2 regions of the Lactococcus sp. KTH0-1S genome follow, and region 2 is predicted to be linked to the other one. Evidence: predicted binding sites of a transcription regulator. Region 2 holds the regulator's gene; the other holds the start of a gene.
What was found. The regulator Rex, encoded in region 2, represses fermentation and respiration genes when NADH is low (regulators of the CRP and FNR family bind a similar motif). The targets are predictions, from matches to a motif close to TTGTGAANTANTTCACAA.
Positions count from the first base shown of each region.

Region 1: adhE (bifunctional acetaldehyde-CoA/alcohol dehydrogenase) is a predicted target of Rex. The motif match lies at 8,523-8,540, and genes of this name have one in related genera.

Region 1 covers NZ_CP195165.1:2,224,970-2,235,376, forward strand. Annotated here, with positions in the region: rRNA gene ACRYLU_RS10965 (23S ribosomal RNA) at 1-190, opposite strand, end outside; tRNA gene ACRYLU_RS10970 (tRNA-Ala) at 329-401, opposite strand; rRNA gene ACRYLU_RS10975 (16S ribosomal RNA) at 495-2,041, opposite strand; gene ACRYLU_RS10980 (sigma-70 family RNA polymerase sigma factor) at 2,406-2,897, opposite strand; gene ezrA (septation ring formation regulator EzrA) at 3,156-4,886, opposite strand; gene tsf (translation elongation factor Ts) at 5,091-6,119, opposite strand; gene rpsB (30S ribosomal protein S2) at 6,241-7,008, opposite strand; gene ACRYLU_RS11000 (lactonase family protein) at 7,367-8,392, shown strand; gene adhE (bifunctional acetaldehyde-CoA/alcohol dehydrogenase) at 8,624-10,407, shown strand, end outside.
Region 2 covers NZ_CP195165.1:1,040,212-1,050,618, reverse strand. Annotated here, with positions in the region: gene ACRYLU_RS05200 (DnaD domain-containing protein) at 1-238, opposite strand, end outside; gene ACRYLU_RS05195 (dihydroorotase) at 644-1,915, opposite strand; gene pyrE (orotate phosphoribosyltransferase) at 2,070-2,699, opposite strand; gene ACRYLU_RS05185 (hypothetical protein) at 2,680-2,808, shown strand; gene ACRYLU_RS05180 (hypothetical protein) at 3,042-3,221, opposite strand; gene ACRYLU_RS05175 (hypothetical protein) at 3,282-3,443, opposite strand; gene ACRYLU_RS05170 (hypothetical protein) at 3,744-3,926, opposite strand; gene ACRYLU_RS05165 (hypothetical protein) at 3,936-4,667, opposite strand; gene ACRYLU_RS05160 (ABC-F family ATP-binding cassette domain-containing protein) at 4,939-6,846, opposite strand; gene ACRYLU_RS05155 (Spx/MgsR family RNA polymerase-binding regulatory protein) at 7,024-7,416, opposite strand; gene ACRYLU_RS05150 (redox-sensing transcriptional repressor Rex) at 7,642-8,292, shown strand; gene radC (RadC family protein) at 8,379-9,059, opposite strand; gene glmS (glutamine--fructose-6-phosphate transaminase (isomerizing)) at 9,190-10,407, opposite strand, start outside.

The DNA.
Region 1 (10,407 bases), 1.2 Mb from region 2:
TTCTCTGCGTTACCTTTACATGAGCTATGTATTCACTCATGAATAACTGCTAGTAGCAGCTGGGTTTCCCCATTCGGAGACCTAGGGATCAAGGCGTACTTACTGCTCCCCCTAGAATATCGTCGTTAGTCACGTCCTTCATCGGCTCTTAGTGCCAAGGCATCCACCGTGCGCCCTTATTAACTTTGCCATGATGATTTATAATCATCGTTTTTCAAGTATAAGTTTGTAAATTCTTTAAAATTCACAGCTTTTGGTTTATTTATCGTTATTAGATATTGTTATTTAGTTTTCAATGTTCAAGTGATTTTAACGTCTTGTCTGACAATGGAGCCTAGCGGGATCGAACCGCTGACCTCCTGCGTGCAAAGCAGGCGCTCTCCCAGCTGAGCTAAGGCCCCACAATCAAGAATTTGATTCTTGCTTAGGTTTATCACTAAACCCCTCAAAACTGAATAAAGTTGAATGCTCACGTCTTTGTATATATTCCTTAGAAAGGAGGTGATCCAGCCGCACCTTCCGATACGGCTACCTTGTTACGACTTCACCCCAGTCATCGGTCTTACCTTAGGAAGCGCCCTCCTTGCGGTTAGGCAACCTACTTCGGGTACTCCCAACTCCCGTGGTGTGACGGGCGGTGTGTACAAGGCCCGGGAACGTATTCACCGCGGCGTGCTGATCCGCGATTACTAGCGATTCCGACTTCATGTAGGCGAGTTGCAGCCTACAATCCGAACTGAGAATGGTTTTAAGAGATTAGCTAAACATCACTGTCTCGCGACTCGTTGTACCATCCATTGTAGCACGTGTGTAGCCCAGGTCATAAGGGGCATGATGATTTGACGTCATCCCCACCTTCCTCCGGTTTATCACCGGCAGTCTCGTTAGAGTGCCCAACTTAATGATGGCAACTAACAATAGGGGTTGCGCTCGTTGCGGGACTTAACCCAACATCTCACGACACGAGCTGACGACAACCATGCACCACCTGTATCCCGTGTCCCGAAGGAACTTCCTATCTCTAGGAATAGCACGAGTATGTCAAGACCTGGTAAGGTTCTTCGCGTTGCTTCGAATTAAACCACATGCTCCACCGCTTGTGCGGGCCCCCGTCAATTCCTTTGAGTTTCAACCTTGCGGTCGTACTCCCCAGGCGGAGTGCTTATTGCGTTAGCTGCGATACAGAGAACTTATAGCTCCCTACATCTAGCACTCATCGTTTACGGCGTGGACTACCAGGGTATCTAATCCTGTTTGCTCCCCACGCTTTCGAGCCTCAGTGTCAGTTACAGGCCAGAGAGCCGCTTTCGCCACCGGTGTTCCTCCATATATCTACGCATTTCACCGCTACACATGGAATTCCACTCTCCTCTCCTGCACTCAAGTCTACCAGTTTCCAATGCATACAATGGTTGAGCCACTGCCTTTTACACCAGACTTAATAAACCACCTGCGCTCGCTTTACGCCCAATAAATCCGGACAACGCTCGGGACCTACGTATTACCGCGGCTGCTGGCACGTAGTTAGCCGTCCCTTTCTGGGTAGTTACCGTCACTTGATGAGCTTTCCACTCTCACCAACGTTCTTCTCTACCAACAGAGTTTTACGATCCGAAAACCTTCTTCACTCACGCGGCGTTGCTCGGTCAGACTTTCGTCCATTGCCGAAGATTCCCTACTGCTGCCTCCCGTAGGAGTTTGGGCCGTGTCTCAGTCCCAATGTGGCCGATCACCCTCTCAGGTCGGCTATGTATCATCGCCTTGGTGAGCCTTTACCTCACCAACTAGCTAATACAACGCGGGATCATCTTTGAGTGATGCAATTGCATCTTTCAAACTTAAAACTTGTGTTTAAAGTTGTTATGCGGTATTAGCATTCGTTTCCAAATGTTGTCCCCCGCTCAAAGGCAGATTCCCCACGCGTTACTCACCCGTTCGCTGCTCATCCAGTCGGTACAAGTACCAACCTTCAGCGCTCAACTTGCATGTATTAGGCACGCCGCCAGCGTTCGTCCTGAGCCAGGATCAAACTCTCAAATAAAGTATTTAAGTCACCTAGGTGACTGGCTTGTCTTTCATTATTGATTGACAGATTTTTGATGTATCTTACTACATCACATGAGTCATTCTTCTTTATTCAGTTTTCAATGGTCTAGCTTATCGCTTCAAGACCCTCGTCTCTTGCGACAACTATTATATTCTATCAAACCTACTTCTCATTGTCAAGAATTAACTGTGACTTTTATCCCTTTTTTTATCTTACGTTCGCTTTTTCCCGCTCCTGTATTCGCTTTATTTCATGCCACCACTAGCTTTGACAAATTTAAAAAATAAGTTTTTTAAATTGCTTTTTTCTTCTCTTATCAAAAAATTCCCTATTTTTAATAAAAATAGGGAACTCTCCTTCATTCTTCCTCTTCTGAAAATAAGATGGCTTTTATTTTTTCACGAAGGCGATATCGTTCCATACGAGTTAATTCTTCTCCTCGCATTTGTCGAAGTAGTAAGTCTTGATAATGTGCGCTCAAACCTTCATATACTTCTGCCAGCAAATGATTGAAGACCACTTCATTATCTGGACTAGTATCACCTGAATTTATCCAGTCTGAGCATTCATAAACATCTAAACCTATAAAATGGTCATGGCTTCGTTTCTTTGCATAACTCCGTCTTAGCTCATCAATTAATCTTTGATGATACTTTACCTTAAATTTTGTATGCAGCTTTTGACCATCGCTCTGCTCTTCTAATAGAAGATGTAAAATAATCATCCCCTCTTGAAGATAATCCTCTATTTTCCATGTTCTAATACGAATTTGTTTCATTAATTTCATAACTATAGGTTTCATTTCTGAAAACAGATTTTCAAAACCCTCTTCTTCCAAGTAATATGTCATTGGAAAGTTCTCCTTTTATATTATCTTTATTTGATTAATTAGTAAGATGATAGAAGGCGGCGAGTGTATGTCTAATAAACAGTCAGGGAGCATCTTATTATAATGAGCTATTTTCATATCTATCCTTTCAAGACATTTTTATGGCTTTTATTTCATTATAATAATTTTTAAGTGTTTTACCTAACGATATTATGCGAATATTCAGAATTTATAAACCAATAAATAAAAGCAAGGCTATTAACCTTGCTTTTACTTATTTTATAAGTAATCAGGAGTAGGTTTATTTTTAAAATAAACTCCTGAAATTCTAGAAGCTGCACCTGGTTCTACAAGTTCTAGCGTTTTTGAAATTTCATCAAATGAACCATCATAGTCACGGCTGTTTTCAAATAATTGAAGCGCTCTTGAGATCCCTTGTGCTACTTGTTCATTTGCAGCTTTATAACGATTAGCATATTGAATCAATTGTTCAGCTAATACTGCATGGTCAGTCAAATTAGTCGTTGCTTCTTTTAAAACGTGCATATCTTCAGTGCTTACGTCAACAAGATGATTAATTGTATCAATGTTGATTCTAACTCGTCCTAATTCTTTGAAAAGATTTTGTACTCGATCTCCTGTTGTGAAGAACAAGTCGAGATAATCTTTAGGAAGACCAGGGAGATTACATTTTTCAACATAACGTTTTATTGTACGGAGTTCAGAATCAAAGCGTTCCGCAATTTCTTGAGCTGCTCTTTCTTCATCTCTGAGTCCTGTGAGGGTATCACTAATCTTAATTTGGTTCTTCTCAATATCTTCAAGGGCATTGACTACTGAATTTACTCTACGTGAAAGAATTGAGTAAGGCATTGTTTTAGCTTGAATATTTCCTAGAATTTCATCAACATCTGAGTCAAGAGATTCTAAATGTTCTTGATAACCTCTAACATATCCTTTTTCGTTTCCAGAAAGGATATAGGCTTGTGTAACATGGTCAATTTCAAGGAGAAGATTTTTATTATTTGCTCTGATATGTTCAATATATTCTTTGAGAACTGATGAACGTTTTTCAACATTTCGACGTGCGCTATATTCTCTTTCAAAAATAGCATAAAGTTCTTCAACTTTTTCTTGAATTAAACCAAGTTCAGCTTCTACTCGATCTAGTTCAAATTGTTCTAATAATGAACTACTTTCAACGAGATGATCATGTAAATCATCCATTCTTTCTTTAATGTTGACATTATCAGGAAGAATGTACTCTTCTGCAACGAATTTATCACTCGCTTCTTGTAATTCGTCAAGTCGTTTAGGAACATCTTTTTCAATTGTTTTAATAAATGATGGAATTTGCTCTGTAATTGCACGTAAAGCAATCGTATGTTCTTCAGCAGTCTCCAAAACTTCAGCCGCTTCAATCGGATCTCCCGTTGAGTTTAGCGTTACAAACTGAGAAAATTCTGTTTCGATATTGGCTAAATGTTTTTCAAGTTCAGTAATAACCGTTCCATACAAATCTGCATTGTCAGCAATATCGCTACGTAAGTTATCATATAAATCAAGGGATTCTTGAATTTTATTTGAATTACGCTTTTCTTGTTCAACAAGTTGAGCAACACCTTGACGAATTCCTTCGACATCACCTTCCATTAATTCAATTTGTGCCTCACTATCCGCTACAGATTCACGAGCACGGAAAAAATGGAATGAATCGTTTAATTGTTCAGCTTCAAAAATATGTTCTTCCAAATCAGCAAAAGAATTTGATGATAAGTCAAGCCATTTTTGGTTCCATTCACGGAAAATCGTTTGCGATTGTCCGACCAGATGCATTTTTTTAACAGAATCAATTTCTTCTTGAACAGGCAAATCGAAAAGCGATTCCTTTCGCTCTTCTAAGGCTAGTATACGGTCTTCTGTTTTCTTTCGCATTAATATTGCAAAAGCATAAAAGGCTACGAGAATAACTAATAAGACAACAATGAGGATAATGACAGTACTTGACATGCTTTACTCCATAAAATGATTTAATTACTTAAAAATAGTTTAATTACTTAGGTTAGATAGATTTTAAATAGATAGAAAATCTCAAATATAATTATAGCATATTGCGTCAAAGAAATACACTATTTTCTTAGTTTTCTAACCGAAAAGCCGTTTTTTATTTTCAAAATAAAAAAAGCAACCTCCAGAGGCTGCTTTTTAATTAAATTAAAGGCCTGCTTTTGCCGCTTCAACTTCTGCTGCAAAGTCTGTTTCAGCTTTTTCAATTCCTTCACCAACTTCAAAACGTATGAATGCAATTGCTTTAGCTCCTTTTGATTCAAGGAAAGCTTCGACTGTTTTGCTGTCATCCATGATGTAAAGTTGTGCAAGAAGAGCAAATTGTTGGTCAACTTTTGTATTGTCAACGATGAATTTAGCCATTTTACCTGGAAGAATTTTGTCCCAGATTTTTTCTGGTTTTCCTTCAGCTTTAAGTTCTTCTTCAAATGAAGATTTCGCTGCTGCAAGAACTTCTTCTGTCAATTGGCTCTTAGAACCAAATTCATGGTGTGGAAGTTCTGGTTTGTTAACAAGTACACGGCTAGCGTTGTCTTCATCAATCTTGTGGTTCATTTGTGCTAATTCAGCTTTAACAAATTCTGAATCAAGTTCATCAGCTGAAAGAACAGTAGGGTTCATTGCAGCAATATGCATTGATACTTGCTTAGCAAGTGTTTCATCTGCACCTTCAACGACAGAAACAACCCCAATTTTACCACCGTTATGTTGGTAAGCTCCAAAGTGTTGAGCATCAGTTTTTTCAATTACTGCAAAACGACGGAAAGTGATTTTTTCTCCGATTGTAGCAGTCGCTTGAACAAGTTCTGCTTCAAGAGTAATCCCTGAAGCTGTTTCAAGTGCCAATGCTTCTTCGTTAGTTGCTGGTTTTTTAGACGCAATAAGTTCTGCTGTTTCTTTAACCAAGGCAACAAATTGATCATTTTTAGCTACGAAGTCTGTTTCTGAGTTCAATTCAACAATCGCTGCAACATTTCCGTTTACGGCAATTCCTGTAAGTCCTTCAGCGGCTACACGATCAGCTTTTTTAGCTGCTTTCGCAATCCCTTTTTCACGAAGAAGTTCTGCTGCTGCTTCCATATTTCCGTCAGTTTCAACAAGAGCGCGTTTAGCGTCCATGATTCCTGCACCAGTTTTTTCACGTAATTCTTTTACTTGAGCTGCTGTTACTGCCATTTTGTAAATCTCCTATGTGTTTTTTTCTGTCAGTATTGACAGTAGTTTTATTTAAAAAAACAGGTGAGGCGTAAGGCCTCGCCTGTTGTAGTTACTTAATTAGTATAAGTTGAAGTTAAAATTATTTACCTTCAACGATTTCAGCAAGTTCTTCAAGTGATTCTTCTGAAGCTGCTTCTTCTGCTACGAAATCTTCCGCTGCATCTTCACCTTGACGTCCTTCAATGATAGCGTCTGCCATTTTAGCTGTAATCAATTTAACAGCACGGATAGCATCATCATTTGCAGGGATAACTACGTCGATTGGTTCTGGATCTGCGTTTGTGTCAACCATTGCTACAACTGGGATTCCCAAAGTTTTAGCTTCTTTAACTGCGATTTGTTCAGCATGTGGGTCAACGATGTAGATAACATCTGGAATACGAGGCATATCAGCGATACCACCGATGAATTTTTCAAGGCGTTCGCGTTCTTTGTTAAGAAGAACTACTTCTTTCTTAGGTAAAACTTCGAAAGTTCCTTCTTCTTCCATTTTGTTGATTTCTTTAAGGCGTGTCACACGTGTTTGGATAGTGTTCCAGTTAGTGAGCATACCACCCAACCAACGGTGGTTTACGTAGTATTGACCAGCGCGGAGAGCTTCTTCTTTAACTGCTTCTGCAGCTTGTTTTTTAGTACCAACAAAAAGAACTACTGCACCTTCTTGTGAAGCGTTTTTTACATAGTTGTAAGCATCGTCAACAAGTTTTACAGTTTTTTGAAGGTCGATAACGTGGATACCATTACGTTCTGTGAAGATGTATGGTTTCATTTTCGGGTTCCAACGACGAGTTTGGTGACCGAAGTGAACACCAGCTTCAAGAAGTTGTTTCATTGAAATAACTGACATGTTAATGTCTCCTTTTAAAATAGTTTTTCCTCTTTCATCTGTCATCCGCAGCCGCAATACTTGCGTACACTACGACTTTGTCGAGACGAAATGCGAGATGGTTGCATAGCAACTCTATCATTATACATTGTTTGACCTATTTTTGCAAGTATCTATTCATGCTTCTATTGTTCAGTAAATCTATTTTTCTAGCCACTCCTATTGTCTGACAAATCTAATTGTTAATTTAGACTCTATAATCACTAAAAGAGTAAGTTTTCAAACTTTTTTCTAAGAAAAAAATTAATATTTTTGCTGAAACCGCTTTTTTTGTGATAAAATAATTATAGTAAATAAATTAGTTTGTGAGGAGAGAAATATGAAAGAAAAAATCCTTTTAGGCGGCTATACAAAACGTGTATCTAAAGGCGTTTATAGTGTTCTTTTGGACACTAAAGCTGCTGAATTATCATCATTAAATGAAGTCGCTGCGGTTCAAAACCCCACTTATATCACTCTCGATGAAAAGGGACACCTCTATACTTGCGCAGCAGATAGTAATGGTGGAGGAATCGCCGCCTTTGATTTTGATGGCGAAACTGCCACTCATCTCGGAAATGTCACAACCACGGGAGCTCCACTCTGCTATGTTGCCGTGGACGAAGCGCGCCAATTAGTTTACGGAGCGAACTATCATCTTGGAGAAGTTCGTGTTTATAAGATTCAAGCTAATGGCTCACTCCGATTAATGGATACAGTTAAACATACTGGTTCTGGACCACGTCCTGAACAAGCTAGCTCACACGTTCATTATTCTGATTTAACTCCTGACGGACGCCTTGTCACCTGTGATTTGGGAACAGATGAGGTCACTGTTTATGATGTCATTGGTGAAGGTAAGCTCAATATCGCTACAATTTATCGTGCAGAAAAAGGAATGGGTGCTCGTCATATTACTTTCCATCCAAATGGTAAAATCGCTTATTTAGTTGGAGAGTTAAATTCAACAATCGAAGTTTTAAGTTATAATGAAGAAAAAGGACGTTTTGCTCGTCTTCAAACAATTAGCACCCTACCTGAAGGTTATCATGGAGCAAATGGTGTTGCTGCCATCCGTATTTCATCTGACGGTAAATTCCTCTATACTTCTAATCGCGGACATGATTCTTTGACAACTTACAAAGTAAGTCCTCTCGGTACAAAACTTGAAACGATTGGCTGGACAAATACTGAAGGTCGTATCCCTCGTGATTTTAATTTCAACAAAACTGAAAATTATATCATTGTCGCTCATCAAGAATCTGATAATCTATCTCTTTTCTTACGAGATAAAAAAACCGGTACTTTAACTTTGGAACAAAAAGATTTTTACGCTCCTGAAATCACTTGCGTTTTACCACTATAAAAATTTATTTTTTCACAAAGTTCGACTGATAAACTAGAAAAGATTGCTAATTCCTCTCAAAGAATTGGCAATCTTTTTTTCTTCAATAAAGCTTGTTATAAACCGTTTTCTAAACTTTCGATGAGCATTTTTGTAAAAATTATCACAATATTGCTTGACATCTATAAAAAACTTTGTTAAACTATTCACGTAAAAGAAAGTGAATGAAATCACAAAGGAGAACCTACAAATATGGCAACTAAAAAAGCCGCTCCAGCTGCAAAGAAAGTGTTAAGCGCTGAAGAAAAAGCCGCAAAATTCCAAGAAGCTGTTGCTTATACTGACAAATTAGTCAAAAAAGCACAAGCTGCTGTTCTTAAATTTGAAGGATATACACAAACTCAAGTCGATACTATTGTCGCTGCAATGGCTCTTGCAGCAAGCAAACATTCTCTAGAACTCGCTCATGAAGCCGTTAACGAAACTGGTCGTGGTGTTGTCGAAGACAAAGATACCAAAAACCACTTTGCTTCTGAATCTGTTTATAACGCAATTAAAAATGACAAAACCGTTGGTGTCATTTCTGAAAACAAGGTTGCTGGATCTGTTGAAATCGCAAGCCCTCTCGGTGTACTTGCTGGTATCGTTCCAACAACTAATCCAACATCAACAGCAATCTTTAAATCTTTATTGACTGCAAAAACACGTAATGCTATTGTTTTCGCTTTCCACCCACAAGCTCAAAAATGTTCAAGCCATGCAGCAAAAATCGTTTACGATGCTGCAATTGAAGCTGGTGCACCGGAAGACTTCATTCAATGGATTGAAGTACCAAGCCTTGACATGACTACCGCCTTGATTCAAAACCGTGGACTTGCAACAATCCTTGCAACTGGTGGCCCAGGAATGGTAAACGCCGCACTCAAATCTGGTAACCCTTCACTTGGTGTTGGAGCTGGTAATGGTGCTGTTTATGTCGATGCTACTGCAAATATCGAACGTGCTGTTGAAGATCTTTTGCTTTCAAAACGTTTTGATAATGGGATGATTTGTGCCACTGAAAATTCAGCTGTTATTGATGCTTCAGTTTATGATGAATTTATTGCTAAAATGCAAGAACAAGGCGCTTATATGGTTCCAAAAAAAGACTACAAAGCTATTGAAAGTTTCGTTTTTGTTGAACGTGCTGGTGAAGGTTTTGGAGTAACTGGTCCTGTTGCCGGTCGTTCTGGTCAATGGATCGCTGAACAAGCTGGTGTCAAAGTTCCTAAAGATAAAGATGTCCTTCTTTTTGAACTTGATAAGAAGAATATTGGTGAAGCACTTTCTTCTGAAAAACTTTCTCCTTTACTTTCAATCTACAAAGCTGAAACACGTGAAGAAGGAATTGAGATTGTACGTAACTTACTTGCTTATCAAGGTGCTGGACATAATGCTGCAATTCAAATCGGTGCAATGGATGATCCATTCGTTAAAGAATATGGCGAAAAAGTTGAAGCTTCTCGTATCCTCGTTAACCAACCAGATTCTATTGGTGGGGTCGGAGATATCTATACTGATGCAATGCGTCCATCACTTACACTTGGAACTGGTTCATGGGGGAAAAATTCACTTTCACACAATTTGAGTACATACGATCTATTGAATGTTAAAACAGTGGCTAAACGTCGTAATCGCCCACAATGGGTTCGTTTGCCAAAAGAAATTTACTACGAAAAAAATGCAATTTCTTACTTACAAGAATTGCCACACGTCCACAAAGCTTTCATCGTTGCTGACCCTGGTATGGTTAAATTTGGTTTCGTTGATAAAGTTTTGGAACAACTTGCTATCCGCCCAACTCAAGTTGAAACAAGCATTTATGGTTCTGTTCAACCTGACCCAACTTTGAGCGAAGCAATTGCAATCGCTCGTCAAATGAAACAATTTGAACCTGACACTGTCATCTGTCTTGGTGGTGGTTCTGCTCTCGATGCTGGTAAGATTGGTCGTTTGATTTATGAATATGATGCTCGTGGTGAAGCTGACCTTTCTGA
Region 2 (10,407 bases):
TTTCAATTAAAGTCACCTTCATTGCTCCAAATTTGGACAGATTATCAATGGCCTGATTAACCTCCGATAATTTTTTACCTGTTTTTTCAGCAATTTCACTAGGTGCAATATCTTGATTTTCAAAAAAGTATAACCAAATCAAAAAATCAAAAGCAGAAGGGAAAAGCTTACTAAAATGTGCTAAAATCACATTTGGTAAGACAAGATGCCCTTTGCTATATTCATCGTAATAATTCATAGAACTATTATAGCATATCGCGTCATTATGGTTCAATGAACTTCACATAAAAACTACTTAAATCAGTTAAACTTTAGCAAATTTTTAATCAATTATTTTATACTATTAAATTTCAGACCTTAATTTCCTAAAGTATTTATTTTCTTCAATTACATTTTTGTAAGAAATTAGCAAGCAAATCCTTGATATACTATACTTATAAACAAAAGGACATTTGAAAGGAAATAAACAATGAAAACACAAATAGAAAAAATTACTCAAAAAGTAGAAAATGAAAAATCAATCAAAGATAATTTAGAAATTATCCACTCACTTAATGACTTACTCTACAACGGTTCTTTATACTGATGTAAAGTAACACAAAAAAGGACCTATGAAAATTAATTTCTTATGGTCCTTTTTTTATTATTTCGCTTGATAGACTATTTTTCCATCACATATTGTATATTTGACTTGCCCTTGAACTTTCTGTTTAATAAATGGAGAATTGGTCGCTTTGGAATCAAATGTTTCGCCGACCTGATAGTCATTTTCAGCATCAAAAATGACGAGGTCAGCTGGTCCATTTTCTGCGAGGTAACCTGCATCAAAATTATAAAGTTTAGCTGGATTAACGGTCATTTTTGTCAGTAATTCACTGAGTGTTAAATGGCCTTTTGCGACTAAGTTTGTCAAGCCAAGTTGCAATGAAGTTTCTAATCCAATCATTCCTGAAGGTGCCTTATCAAGGCTGACATTTTTCTCTTCATGAGTATGAGGGGCATGGTCTGTGGCGATGACATCAATCGTTCCATCTTTCAATCCCTCAACTATTTTATCGATATCAGCAGTTCTACGCAATGGTGGGTTGAGTTTAGCATTTGTCCCCTGCTCAAAAATCATTTGTTCTGTAATCGAAAAATGTTGTGGAGTCACTTCTGCTGTGATTTTTGCTCCTAACTTTTTGGCAAATCGCACCACTTCAACAGATTCTCCAGCTGATAAATGTTGAATGTGCAAGCGAGCGCCTGTTTCGTAAGCAATCATAGTATCACGCGCCATCATGCTGTATTCTGAAACAGTCGGTGCCCCTGTGAAGCCACATTTATGAGCCACTTCGCCATCATTCACTCCTAAAGTTCCAATCAATTTTGGATCTTCTTCATGAATTGAAAGCAGGCTGTCAGTTAATTTCGCTTTTTGCAGAGCTTTACGTAAAAGACCAGCATCTGTCAGCGGAATACCGTCATCAGAAAATCCGATTGCTCCTGCTTTAATGAGTTCATCAAAATCTGTTAAATGCTCTCCATCAAAATCTTGCGTAATTGACCCAACTGCATGAATCTTAATATCTTCTTTGTCAGCAATTTCTAAAGTTTCTGTCAGTACTTTTGGCGTAGATAAGATAGGTTTTGTATTTGCCATCATAACTACTCTTGTAAAACCACCAGCTGCAGCTGATTTTGCACCGCTATGAATCGTTTCTTTCTGTGTTTGTCCTGGTTCACGAAAATGAACATGAACATCAATTAAACCAGGGGCAACGACTAATCCCCTTGCATCAACAATTTCTGCATTTTCTACTGACAAATTTAAGCCGATTTTTACTATCTTGTCATTTTCAATCAGAATATCTAACACTTCATCTCGATTTGATTTGGGGTCAACAAGTCGTCCATTTTTAATTAATAAAGTCATTTTCTTCCTTTCATAAATTACTGACAGAACACTCAGCTTTGCTGACTTGTTCATTTATCCACCGATTCAATGTCTCCCTTTGGTCGAATTGAACTGACAGCTATTCCAGAACCTAATTATTTACTGACAGGCTCTTTGAATTTCTGTCAGTAAATTAATTTTGCCAAGTTTCTTGATTTTCTTTGAACTTTTTAAGTAATTCTAATTCTTCTTTTGTCACATAACCCGTTTCTTTAGCAATTTCAATCAACTCAGAATAAGTTGTCAATGTGGCTAATTTAACACCAGCATCAGCAAATTTACTGTTCGCTTTTTCTAATTCATAAGTGAAAATTGCAACCACACCAAGCACGTCAGCACCTTCACGTTCTGCGGCTGCAACAGCTTCTAAAACTGAACCACCAGTCGAAATCAAATCTTCAACCACAACCATTTTTTGGCCTTTTGCCACACGTCCCTCAACCTGATTTCCTGCTCCATGGTCTTTGGGTTTGCTACGAATATAAGCAAATGGTAATTTAAGATAGTCAGCAATAATTGCACCATGAGGAATTCCTGCTGTAGCAGTTCCTGCAATGACTTCAACTTCTGGAAATTCCGCTTTAATCAATTCTGCAAAAGCACCTTCGATTTGGCTTCTAACTTCCGGATAAGCTAAGGTCACCCGATTATCAGTATATATTGGTGACTTAATTCCTGAAGCCCAAGTAAAAGGTTGACTTGGTGAGAGACTGACCGCTTTAATTTCCAATAAATCTGCAGCAATGGCTTTTGATATTGACATAATTTCTCCTTCTAGTTTACTGACAGAACCATCAGCAAAGCTGACAGTTCATTTTTCTACCGATTCAATAATTCCCTTTGGTCATATTGAACTGACAGCACTACCGTAGCGAGCATGGATAACGTGCAACCCAATAGTGGTAATTGTCAGCAATAAAAAACACTTGCCAAGAATCCTAGCAAGTGTAAAAAGTATCAAAACAAATTCACTTTTACTGACAGAAAATCCTGTCAGTAAAAATAGAATCAATTTTTCCTGATTTCAACCTTGCTAGCCTCTCTGGACTAGTTTAAAAGTTATATTGTTTATTAGTTTAACAAACTTGAGCCAGATTTGCAAGTCTTATTTTTTCGATTTATGATAATTGGAATCAAAAAACATTGTAATAATATTGAATTCAACCATAGACAAGCCAACCCATTTCATTCTATTATCAGCCCAATAGTTTGTATAAACATACCAAGCCAAAACCATAAAAAGAAGTCTTAAAATGATATCTGCTAAAAATATAAATTTTTTCATTAGATTTCCTCAATGATTGAAAAGTAAATTCTACGCCCATAAGCTCTTCTCTCTTGTCATTTATTTAGCTCTTCTATAAGCTTTAATTGCTTCTGGTATGATAATAAAAAGTAGAACAACAATATAAAATATTTGTACTAAAATATTTTGATGAAAGAAAAATATACTTATGCTTGCACTTATTACAAGTACTCCTTTAAAAATTGGTAAAATTCTTTTCATAGCTAAACCTCCAAATGCTTATTGGAATTGAACCATTTCTATCAACCCTCAGCCCTCAGCCCTCAGCCCTAACCCCTATCATTTATTTCTATGAAAAGTTTGCATGATAAGACTTAAAATGCTAAGAATTACTGCAATACTTGCAAAAATATATTTAAGTATGCTAAGGTCATTTGGAAAAATAAAAATTAAAACACCGAGTATTACGGCAAATATACTACTCAGATATTGTACGATTCTTATACTCTTTTTAGTAATCATTGCCATTCAAACCCCCAGACTCCTCCACTGAAATCTTAGTTATTTTCTCAAACTCTTATCAAAGAAAGTTGAAACTAAAACAAACAGTGCAATTACAAACCCTAAAATATAACCAAAGCTCCATTTCTCGGAATTGTTAATTAGAATAGCACCACCTAAAAATAAAATTGTACGAACGAGAGCTATAGCAACAAATCTTTTCTTGTTATTATTTTTCATCATAAACCTCCTTCATTGCCATCCCCACTTAGTTGGAATAAGTCCCCAGTCAATCCAGATTTCTCCATTAACACTTGACATCCAACCACAAGCTGCAGCGGCTGATGCTGCCAATTTAACCACCCAAGTCGTTGGCATCCAAATCGTAGCAATTGAAACAGATGTAGGACCATACTTCAAAATTTTATTTACATCATTTTTACTTAAAAACAAACGCACACCATACCAGTGAAATTCAACTTTTGTTACTCCTACATGTTTAGTAGCCATAGAAGTAGCAGAATTCTTCAAAGTCGTTGGGTTTTCAGCTAAAATAATGGAATTTCCTTTTTGAACAACCTTAACATCAATATCAGATTTTTCGATTTTTTGAGCTCCAACGATAAGTTGTTGATTTGCAATTTTAACTGATTCATTTAATTTATTTATTTCTTCACCACTTGTATTTTGAGGTAACACATTATGATTTACAACATATTTCCCATTTAAAAGAGATATAGCATTATCAAAACGATTGATAAAGTATTGATTAATTTGACCATTATTCGTCGTTGGCGTAGTTGGTTGGCTTACTGTCAACAAGTCAATATCACCAGAATAGTTTGAAACTTGATTTACATTTTTAGCTTCGAGTTTTTGTGATGAGACCTTATTGTGTGTAGATTGGGCAAGTCCAAGACTTCCACCCGTTACGAGTAAAATGGTTAGACTTGAAAATACTAGATTATTTTTTAAATGTGACATATTTTTCTCCTTTTTGAGATGCGATGCAAATCAATAGAGATTTTGCATCACTGTTACGGTGACATTTCTTCTTTCAAGATTTTTAACCCTCCTTTTACCATTCTGAGTGAGCGACACTCATTATTCATGAATCATTTTCTAAACTGATTATATCAAATCAAAATGTCCGAAAAGACTTTTTCCGAAATCTCGGAATTTTTTTGATAAAAAAAACGCAAAGCTTTCAAGCTTCGCGTTTTAGCTTATTTACACTAAATTCTCTTCACAATACTTACAAATTTTCCAATTCTTCCATCGCTTCCAAAAGAGTCATTTCTATCTCATCTTTTTCATCATTAAAGAGGTCAATTTCAGCTTGTAACTCTCCTAATTTAACAAAATCAGCGGTATTTTCTTGCATTTCCAATAATAGTGCTGCAATTTTTGCTTCCAAATCGGCTAGTTTCTCTTCACAAGCCTTGATTTCGCGCTCTACTTTACGTCGATTCTTTTGAGCTTCTTTCTGAGCTGTAAAATCTTGTTGAGCTAAACTTTCTATCGGCTCCCCATTTTCTGAAGAATTACTCTCAGCTTGTACTTCTTCTTTTTTCTCAACATAATAATCATAATCTCCCAAAAATTCTGTACTTCCTTCGGGAGCAATTTCTAAAACTTTGGTAGCTACTCTATTGATGAAATAGCGGTCATGAGAAACAAACAAGATTGTTCCTGGAAAATCGATCAAAGCATTCTCCAAGACCTCACGTGAATCAATATCCAAGTGATTGGTTGGTTCATCTAAAACTAAAAAGTTATCATGATCCATTGCTAATTTAGCAAGTAAAAGACGGGCTTTTTCACCACCAGAAAGCATCCCAACCGTTTTCTTTACGTCATCTCCACTAAAAAGAAAGGCTCCAAGCATATTGCGAATTTCAACTTCATTAAGTAAGCGATGCTCATTCCATAATTCGTCTAAGACAGTATTTGAAGCAGTCAATCTCCCTTGTTCTTGGTCATAATATCCCAAAGTAACATTGGCACCCAATTTTGCTTGACCTGCTAAAAATGGAATCTGTCCAACAATCGACTTAATTAATGTTGTTTTACCTACTCCATTTGGCCCAACAATAGCAAGGGACTCACCTTTACGCTCGTCAATGTTAATCGGACCAGAGAGACGATTATCTTCATAACCTACCGTTGCTTCTGAAACGGTTAAAACAACATTTCCAGACGTTTTTTCAGGAGTAAAAGTAACATTGGCTGATTTGTCATCACTTGTTGGTGCGTCTAAACGCTCCATTTTCTCCAACTTTTTACGACGCGATTGCGCCATTTTAGTCGTCGAAGCACGAACTAAATTTCTGGCAACATAGTCCTCTAATTTAGCAATTTCTTTTTGTTGTTTTTCAAAATTTTTGAGTTCTAACAAGAGTTTTTGCTCTCTTTGTTCAACATAGCGAGAATAATTTCCAGAAAAACGAGTCAATTCTCCTCTAGATAATTCTAAGACTTCATTAACCACTTTATCCAAAAAGTAGCGGTCATGACTGACAATTAATAAACTACCTTCGTAATTTTTAAGGTAATTTTCAAGCCAAGCTAAAGTTTCAATATCCAAGTGGTTAGTTGGTTCATCCAAAATCAAAAGTTGTGGTCTCTCAAGCAACATCTTAGCAAGAGCCAAACGCGTTTTTTGCCCCCCCGATAAACTTGAAATTTCTCTTTCCCACATTGTTTCATCAAAGCGAAAACCATTTAAGACAGACTTAATTTCAGATTCATAAGTAAATCCATTTTTCATCCGAAATTCTTCTGATAAAGCATCGTACCGTTTCATCAAAGCTGTCAATTCATCCCCAGCAAGTTCTCCCATTTGCAATTCCATCTGGCGCAATTGTTTTTCCATTTGGCGAAGCGAATCAAAAACAGAGAGCATTTCGGCAAATATTGTCCTTGAGGAATTCAGCCCAGTATCTTGCGCTAAATAATTCATCGTCAAATCTTTGGTCTTGGATACAGTTCCGCGACTCGCTTCTTCAACTCCAGCAATAATTTTAAGCAAGGTTGACTTACCAGCTCCATTTCGGCCAACTAGGGCAATTCTTGAATGGTCTTGTAAACTAAAATTGATATTTTCAAATAAAACATCGCCACCAAAAGTGCGTGCAATTCCATTCCCTTGCAGTAAAATCATGATATTTATCCTCTTCGTTAAATCTCAAAGCATATTTTTTAATACTTCGTTTTTCCTTTTCATATAATAGAAAAGCAGTCCTTCTATTATAGCATTTAAGGCAAGTTTTTTGTAGTTCTTCCAAATTCTTGAAATTAAAAAGCTTACCAAATTTGATAAGCTAAAATAAAATTAATATTAGACTAAAATTAATCTTTCACGCAATTCAATTCTCCTAACTTCTGGTGGAATAAACGCTCTGATTCCATCCTCGTTAAAACCAATCAATAGACAGTCCTCGTCAAAAATTAATGGTCGTTTTAGAATACGTGGATTATCCTGAATTAATTCAAAAGCTTTTTCTAGTCCTAATTCATCGAAATTATAATTTAAAGAGGCATATGTTTTCCCTCGGGTCGCAATTATATCCTCAAATCCGTTTTCAGTCAAGGATAAAATTTTGATTAAATCATCTTTTTCCATAACATCTTTTGATAAATTAATTTCTTCAAATTCAATGTGATGTTTACGTAACCATTTTTTAGCTTTTCTACAAGATGAACATGAACCACTAAGATAAATTTTAATCATATTTTCTCCCTATCTATTTTTTTCATATTTCTATTCTAACATGAAAGCGCCTTAATTAAAAGGGGGAAATAAATATTTTTTTAGAATTATAATTATTTTCTCATTTTGGACAACTATTCCATTTCTTTTGTTTGATAATTTCACAAATTTTTGATAAAATTATCACAAAGAAACTAAATATTAATTAGTTTTAATAAAATCGAATTAAATTTTTGAGGTATAACAATGACTGATCATAAATCAAGTAAAAGCTTGCCTAAAGCAACTGCTAAAAGACTGCCACAGTATTATCGACTGTTCAAAAGTCTTGTCGAAGAAAATGTGACACGCACAAATTCACAACTCATTTCAGAAAAAATCGGAGTAGATGCTGCCACAATTCGCCGAGATTTCTCTTTATTTGGTGAATTAGGCCGACGTGGATACGGCTATGAAACGAAAGTGCTCCGTGATTTCTTTGGAGAACTTCTTGGCCAAGACCAAGAAACGCATATCGCTCTAATTGGTGTCGGAAATCTCGGTCGTGCATTACTCCATTATCAATTCCAAGATAGAAACAAAATGAGAATCACGCAAGCCTATGATATTTCTGGCAATCCATTAGTTGGAACACAAACAGATGATGGAATTCCAATTTATAATATTTCTGATTTAGAAAAAAATGTTAAAAAATCGGATATCAAAACAGCAATTCTCTCTGTTCGCAAAGAAAATGCCCAAGAAGTTGTTGACACTCTAGTCAAAGCTGGTATCAAAGGTTTCCTAAACTTTGCCCCAATTCGTTTGAAAGTCCCTTCAGATGTGGTTGTTCAATCAATTGACTTAACTAAGGAGCTGCAAACACTGCTATTTTTCATGGGAGCTCAAGAAGACTAGATTAGTACAAAATAGAAGAACAGTTTTTATAGGCTGTTCTTTTCCTTTCTTTTTAATTGAAAAATGGTTTTTTATTATGTAATCCTTCATTTTCGGATTTCTTCTTCCCGAAAACTAAAATAATTACCAGCCCCTACAATAATATGATCAATAAAATTGATTCCCACATCCTCACAAGATTTTTTTATTTTGTAAGTAAATATTTTATCAGCCTGACTGGGTCGTAAATTTCCTGAGGGATGATTATGTGCAACTAACAGTCCTACTGAGAGATTTTTTATTGCATGATAAAGAATCTCTCTAGGGCTTGCAGTTGCATGATTAACCGCCCCTATAAAAATTGTCTTTTTTTCAATAATTCGATTTTGACCATCTAAATAAGTCGCCACAAGATGCTCTTGTTCAAAATTTTGCATTTCAAAAGCAAGACTCAAGCCATATTCTTTGGAACTCAAAACTTGACCATAACGTTTTCTATTAGTGGTCTGTATCCTTTTTCCAAATTCAATCATCGCTCGAATTTCAATGGATTTTGCCAGTCCAATGCCTGAAATTTCTCTGAGTTCATTAATCGAAGCTTTGCGCAAATTATCCAAAGTTTCAAAATGTTGAAGGATTTCTAAGGCCAAATTTAATGATGAGTATTTCTTAGTGCCTGTCCGCAATAATATCGCTAACAGCTCAACATCAGATAAGCACTCTTCTCCTAAAAATTCTAAGCGTTCTCTAGGTTGCATCGGATATTGATTTTCTCTTAGTTCATACATACTATTATATACGGAAAAATACGGCTTTTGTCACTGACAAAAGATTAATTAAACAAAAAAGTTCTGATGAATCTCAGAACTTTTTATTTTAAGTTATCATTTTACTGACAGAAATTTCTGTCAGTAACTTTTATTCAACTGTTACTGCTTTAGCTAAGTTACGTGGTTTATCAACATCAAGTCCACGTTGCATTGACGCATAATAAGCAATTAATTGTGTTGGAATAACCATTGAAATTGCTGACAAATAAGGATGAACTTGGTTGACAACAATTGTATCATCTTCACGAGCCACTCCTTCTTCAACAATTGTGATAGCTGAGGCTCCACGAGCCACTGTTTCCATTACATTTCCACGCGTATGAGCTGCTACTTCTTCATTATTAGAAATTAAAGCAAGTACTGGAGTTCCTTTTTCAATCAATGAAATCGTTCCATGTTTTAATTCTCCAGCAGCAAATCCTTCACATTGAATATAAGAAATTTCTTTTAATTTGAGAGAAGCTTCCATTGCCACATAATAATCTTGTTTTCGACCAATATAGAAGGCATTGCGAGTAGTTGGCAATAAGTCAGCTACAATTGCTGCAATTTCATCCTTTTCAGATAAAGTGGCTTCAATTGATTGAGCAACTAAAGACAATTCTTTAACTAAATCAAATTCTTTTGCTTTAACTTCTCCTTCAGACTCACCAACTGCCTTTGCAAGAAAAGCCAAAGTTGCAATTTGTCCTGTATATGCTTTGGTTGAAGCAACTGCAATTTCTGGTCCAGCACCAATTAACATTGTATAAGTTGCTTCGCGTGATAAAGTAGATCCGGGAACATTTGTAACTGTTAAGCTTGGAAGTCCTAATTCATTTACTTTTACTAAAACCTGACGGCTGTCAGCCGTTTCACCAGACTGTGAAAGGAAAATAAAGAATGGTTTTTGGCTTAACAAAGGCATATCATAGCCCCATTCTGAAGCAAGACCAAGTTCAACTGGTGTATTTGTCAAAGATTCAAGCATCATTTTTGCCCCAAAACCTGCATGATAAGACGTTCCAGCGGCAATAATATAAATACGATCAGCTTCTTGAATTCCTTTGATAATGTCTTGATCGACTTTCATTGTTCCATCTTCATTTGCATAATTCGCAATGAGTTTACGCATAACTGCTGGTTGTTCATCAATTTCTTTGAGCATGTAGAAAGGATAAGTTCCTTTCCCAATGTCAGATAAATCAAGTTCAGCTGTGTATGACTCACGTGAAAGGACATTGCCTTCGTAATCCATAACTGTAACATTATCCTTTGTTAACACAACAAGCTCTTTATCATGAATTTCCATAAATTCAGACGTTTC